Regions from separate parts of the Chryseobacterium sp. 2VB genome, predicted to be linked through region 2. Evidence: riboswitches for the same ligand, from Rfam matches in the RefSeq annotation. Region 2 holds a riboswitch; the other holds the start of a gene.
What was found. Region 2 has a riboswitch for thiamine pyrophosphate ahead of FFS26_RS08090 (TonB-dependent receptor). Riboswitches for the same ligand answer to the same signal wherever they lie in the genome.
Positions count from the first base shown of each region.

Region 1 (3,169 bases), on a different contig from region 2:
AATTGACCAACAGTGTTAAGTCCGCAAAAACCCGGAACGGAATGCTGTCCAGAATATCATTCGTGAAAAAAGTATCATAAACAAAGCTGTAATCTTCACTGACAACGACATTTTTAATGGCAAAAGAATAGGTTCCGCTGGCTTTCATTCCCATAGAGCTCCAATTGGGGATAATATGAACCTCCTCTTTAGGAACGATGAATGAATGGATGATCTCATTGCCGTCTTTATCCGTTATAACCTTACCATTTTCCATAACCCTGGCATTCAATGTAAAATGAGTCAAATGAGGTGCTCCTGTTGCAAAATTCCATGAACCGTTGATCAGATACGTGCTGTCATCCTGTTTTTCTGCCGTCCCGCCAACCATTCCGCTTCCTCCAAAGCAGGTTTCAGAATGTGTAAAGAATGATTGAGCAATTTCAGGTTTTATATTTCTGGAAAAGTAATTGGCACCGGCACAGAGTGTCAGCATCCAGCCGAAACTTCCATCGGTTTCAGCCCAGCCAAATAAGGCTTTAAGCCCCTCTTCAAAACGGTAGCCGAGTCCGCCATATTTTTGGGGAACCCAGATCTTAAGCAGTCCTTCCTCATGAATATGCTGCATTACTTTATCAGAAATTACAGAGGCGCCCTGAAGTTCTTGCCTGATCTCTTTAATACTCAGCATTAGCTTTGGATTTAATGATTTTCTGCCATTCTATATATCCTGAAATGGCCACTAAAAATAAAAACGACGTTAAAACAGCATAGAGATATAATTCTTTATGAATCATTAGCGGGATTGAAATAAGATTACTGACATTCAGTATTACCCAGTTTTCAATTTTTCTTCTTGCCATCAGCCACATTCCGGCCCAGGCAAAGGCGCTCACCAGAGAATCCCAGACCGGAACATCCGAGTCGGTAAAATGAGTCAGGAAGAACCAGAATAAGATAAAAGTTCCCAGAACAATTCCTCCGGTAATCCATTTTTCTGCAGTTGAGGTAACAGAGATTTCCATTTCGGATCTTTGTTTCCCGAATTTCCAGTACAGCCATCCGTAAATACTCATGATCAGATAATAAAGATTTAAGGTAAATTCAGCATACAACTTCGAATTTAGCATTACATAGAGTGTAAGCAGAATACCTGCAATTCCGAAAAGATAGTTGTTGACATTGTTTTTACGGGCCAGTAAAACCTGGATTACTGAAAATAAGACTCCGAACCATTCCGGTAAGGTAATTTGTTTTAAAATGTCCTGCATCATATTAATTATTAGAAATCAAATGATGAGATGATCAATAAGCAATCCCTACGCCGGCGTTATCCGGATCAGGTGTGGAAGTATATTCCTGGGTATCATCTCAGCCACCGTTATCTGTAGCACCCCATTGTTGGGCAAAGGTGCAGCTTTTTGTTGAAAAAAGAAAGGACTTTAGCCTATTATTTTTGAGATATGATCAGGATTATAAAGAGTCCGTCAGGTAAGTTTTAATTTTATAGCTCACTTTAAAAATTATATTATGAATCATCAGCAGGAAATATCGGTACTTAATGACTTACTACACATTACCAACGACAGGAAGGAAGGCTTTGAAAAAGTTGAGGGAAAAGTCTGGGAAATGTATCCGGATGTAAAAGATGAATATGAACATATGATTTCGCAGTCGAAAATCATGAAAAATGAACTGATCAACCTCATCACAGAAAAGCAAGGTACTCCGGAGGACTCAACGTCCATGGCAGGAGCTGTTCACAGAACATGGATTGACATTAAAAATTCTTTTACCATGGGAAATCTGATTGAATCTACATTAGAAAATGTGGTGTTTGGCGAAAAAGCAGCTATTGAAGCTTATCAAAATGCTCTGGATACTGGTGATCTCAGTCCAAAAAGTAGTGAGGTTGTATCTGAACAGCTTCGTATCCTGAAAGATTCTTACAGACAGTTTAAGAAAATTGAAGAATATAAAAAGAAAGAATAATCAAAAAACTCCTCTTCAAAAGAGGAGCCTTACTATAATCAAGAACAAAATAATATTTAATCACATCAAAATTATTAAATACTTTATGTTCATATTTATGATGCAGGTCATATAAACTGAATATTATTTGACTGCATTTTTAGCTTTTTCCGATTCCTGCAAATGATGTTCAAGTGTCGGAAGGGTTTTCGCTGCGAAAGATTTTAATGAAGCTTCTGTTCCTTCAGATGCCTCTTTTTTGAAGGCTTCCACATCTTCTTTATGATCACTGACCATTAGATCTGTATATTTTTTGTCAAAGTCTTTACCTTTCTTAGCTTTCAGGTCATCATACATCTTCTGCTTTTCGGCATCCAAACTTGTGGGTAAGGTATACCCTATTCCTGATGCCCAATTCTTAAGCTCGTCATTCGCTTTGGAATGATCGGTTAGCATCATTGATCCCAAAGATTTTACCAATGAGTTTTCAGCGTTTGTCGCGGCCAGTTTTCCCATCATTACCTCCATCAGTCCTCCTATGGCTGCATTATCTGCAAACTTTTTGTCCTGATCGCTGAGAGCACTTTTCTGATCTTTGGTGTCTGACATTTTGGTGGAGTCGCTTACCGTCATTCCTGATTCTGCAGGGGCAGACATTGTGGTACTTTCCTCAGATTGACTCGTGGTTGTCGGCTCGTTTTTTTTGCAGGCCGTTAAAGCAGCCAATGCAAAAATTGTTACTACAAGATTTTTCATAATAATAAATTTTAAGTGGTGATATTAATGAAGTCAAACAATGACTTTGTTTATAAATGCAACAATTTATCTGCCAAAAAAAAGATTAAAACATTTATAGCCTACTCATAAAACATTATGAATAAATATTTTACGACTTACTAACCAACCTAAATGTAAGATTAATACGCTCCTTCATAGAGGTTAGAGACTTGGCAATACGATGTTCCCAGTTTTCCTGAAGGTCTCCTTTCATAATCAATAATGATCCGTGAGGAAGAGGCAGGCTGTATTTACTCTGATGATGGTCTTTTTTCCTGAAATCAAAATTTCTGGTCTGCCCCAGACTTACTGATGCAATCACCGGACGTTTCCCATATCTGCTTTCCTTATCCCGATGCCAGGCAACAGAATCGTTATGATCTCTGTAAAGGTTCAACAGTACGGAATTGAACTGATACCCAAATGTTTCTTCTATTCTTTG
Region 1 covers NZ_SCNC01000001.1:254,610-257,778, reverse strand. The annotation lists gene FFS26_RS01150 (hypothetical protein) at 1-670, opposite strand, end outside; gene pnuC (nicotinamide riboside transporter PnuC) at 657-1,253, opposite strand; TPP riboswitch at 1,279-1,387, opposite strand; gene FFS26_RS01140 (PA2169 family four-helix-bundle protein) at 1,510-1,971, shown strand; gene FFS26_RS01135 (DUF4142 domain-containing protein) at 2,095-2,706, opposite strand; gene FFS26_RS01130 (alpha-ketoglutarate-dependent dioxygenase AlkB family protein) at 2,837-3,169, opposite strand, start outside.
Region 1: linked by a shared signal. The riboswitch ahead of pnuC (nicotinamide riboside transporter PnuC) and the one ahead of FFS26_RS08090 (TonB-dependent receptor) in region 2 are both predicted to bind thiamine pyrophosphate.

Region 2 (3,169 bases):
TGCTTCATAAAGGAAAACCTGAGTTTTAAGAACGTTGGCAGCTTCTTTAGCAATAGCTGCATTGTTGTCTAAAGCAAGGTCCAGCAGAACCTCAATAGAAGGTCCGCCTTTCATATGAGATAATAATTCAAAGGCAAATGCCGGGGAAATTTCTTCTACTACGGATTCACCCAGAATAATTTCTTTTAAAAATTTTGCTTTTACTCCCGCTGCACTCGTAGTTCCGGGTAGTGTGTTATAAATGAAAAATTTAAGAGAGTCCGGTCGGTCAGCATTATCTGAATCTTTAATTTGTGCAATGATTTCGCTTAGTAATTCAGCACCATCAATTGGCTTTGGATGAAGCCCCTGGGTTTTTCTTTCTTCAATCTCTTTGATGTAATCCTTATAAATACTCATAATAGAAGGTCTTTCAAAATTAAAGCTAGGTCAGCTTTTTCTTTACCGGTGTGTATAAATACAATTAATGACATTTTGAGTTCTCGCATTTTGATGCAACATTAACCGAATAAAGTCAGCATAATCCACACTTTTTCAAAAGTTTTTTAAAATTATCAAACATTTCAAAATGTTCCCAAAATTACGAAATTTTACAATTTTATAAGAACGAAATTATTTAGATTCTTTATAAATATGAATTTTATAATATCTATTTTTGGTCGTATTTTTGTAATCAAATGGAGAATATGAAAAATATCCTGAATGTTTTATGTGTTTTTATTTCGATTTTCATTTTCTCGCAGACCAAATCTGTGAAGAAAATTCCTGTGAAAAAAGGAACAAGAACCACGGTTAAAAAAGCAGCTTCAGCCAGCAAACCTAATGCTGATCTGGTAGTGATCAATAAAGATCTTCCTGTTTTGATTCCTAAAAAAAAAGGAGATCAGTTCGGGTATGTCAATCAGAACGGGAAATTTATTATCCAGCCGGAATATCATATTGCCGTATTTTTTTATGAAGACTGTAATCTTCTGAATTCACCCAATGAAAAAGTGAGAAAATTTGGAACAAAAGACTATGCTACGGTGGAGAAAAATATGATTTCTTACCGCATAGATCAGTCTGGTAAGAGAGTCTATCAGTTTAAAGATACCGATTTTGGAAAATGTAAGTTTGAAGAATATAAACAACAGCTATTCCAGGCGTATATCCTCAATGGCTTTTATGGAATCATTGAAAAATCAAAATTTGTAAATGCGGCCGACTACAGACAGTATCAGATCTATCCACAATATCAGTATCTTTTTATTCTTGAGGGTGATGATGTTGCGAATCCGATGATTGTTGCCTCCAATAATGACAAATTCGGAATTATTGATGTTAACAATAAAGTGATTATTCCGTTTGAATATTCCAATATTAAAAGAAATTTCAGCTGGAAACTGGGTAAAATGTTTGAAGTGACAAAAGACGGTTCGAATTACTACTATATCGATGCCAACAACAAAACCTACTAAAGAGTTATAAATGATGAATGATTACTATAAGTTATTCATCGATAACTCTTATTTTTTCATTCTGTTTTTTCTTATCCTGTATCCCAATATCCCGCGCCCCGAAACCCGAATTCCAATTCATATATTTTTTGTAATTTTGCCACTGAAATAAAGGGGTGCTTTAACAGGCTGAGATTATACCCAATGAACCTGGAACAGGTAATGCTGTTTAGGGAATTGAAAATGTACCAATGAAACAGTATAACAATATACCAATTGCTAGACTGTTAAATTAATAAAATTGTTACATTATTGCTCAACCCCTTTTATTCATTAAATGTTAAAGATTTATAGAATGAAAGGATTATTTTTTTTAGGACTTACCGTAGGAGCTGCGGCTTTTATACAGGCTCAGAGTAAAGATTCCCTAAAGGTGAGGGAAATTGAAGCAGTCAACTTTACCAAAAGGCTTCCGGTAGCAAAGGAAATCGTCAATGTACAGAAAGATCTGGACAGTAAGAATCTAGGACAGGATCTTCCTATTCTTTTGAAAAACCAAACTTCCATTATTTCGACGTCAGATGCCGGAAACGGGGTAGGATATACGGGTTTCCGAATTCGTGGTGTTTCGGGAAGTGCCATCAATGTGATGATGAATGGTGTTCCATACAACGACTCTGAAAGCCAGGGAACTTTTTTTGTCAATGTTCCGGATTTGACAAGTTCTGCCTCACAGATTGTCATTCAGAGGGGAGTAGGAACTTCCAATAACGGGGTTTCTGCCTTCGGAGCAAGTATTAACGTACTTTCCAAGGATCCTGAAGAGAAATTTTATTTTAAAACGGATGATAGCTACGGTTCATTTAATACTTACAAATATTCAGCAGAAATAGGTTCCGGGAAATTCTGGAAAAACCGACTTTCCGTGATGGGAAGATATACCCATATTCATTCTGACGGATACATCGACAGAGCTTCATCCAGCTTACATTCTTATAATTTCACTGCTTTATTTGAGGAAGGAAATACGAAATTACGTTTAATGGCTTTTGGCGGAAAAGAGAAAACCTATCAGGCATGGAATGGGATTGATCGTAAAACCTGGGAGACTGATCCCAAATTCAATATTTCAGGGGCCATTTACGATGCCAGTTGGGAGAATATTGTAAGTTTCTATGATAATGAAACGGATAACTACAGACAGAATCATTATCAGTTGCTGTGGGAACAAAAATTCAACGACCGCTGGAATCTGGAAACCACGTTCCACTATACAAAAGGAAAAGGATATTATGAAAACTACAAGCAGGGAGATCCGTTTTCAAGATACAACCTTCCCAATATAACAGAAGGAGGACAAACAATAAAAGCTTCAGACTTTATCAGAAAAAAATGGCTGAACAACGATTTCTACGGAATGGTTTCTACATTGTACGGAAAGTTTGAAAATTTAGATCTGAACTTCGGTGCTGTGGTCAATCAGTATTACGGAAGACACTATGGAAATGTAACAGGAGTATTTTTTCCTCAGATTGATGAAAGTGAATACTACAGAAACCGCTCTGTAAAGAATGAGGTGTCTGGTTTTGCAAAAGCTTTATTAAGATTGAATAATTTTGAATTCTTTGGTGACTTGCAGCTCAGAAAAATAAATTACAACACAAAGATTCTGGCGGCTGGTGATGGTGAAGGGGCAGATTTAAGTAAAAACTGGCTGTTTTTTAATCCAAAAG
Region 2 covers NZ_SCNC01000006.1:85,851-89,019, reverse strand. The annotation lists gene FFS26_RS08100 (bifunctional aconitate hydratase 2/2-methylisocitrate dehydratase) at 1-399, opposite strand, end outside; gene FFS26_RS08095 (WG repeat-containing protein) at 687-1,457, shown strand; TPP riboswitch at 1,599-1,690, shown strand; gene FFS26_RS08090 (TonB-dependent receptor) at 1,792-3,169, shown strand, end outside.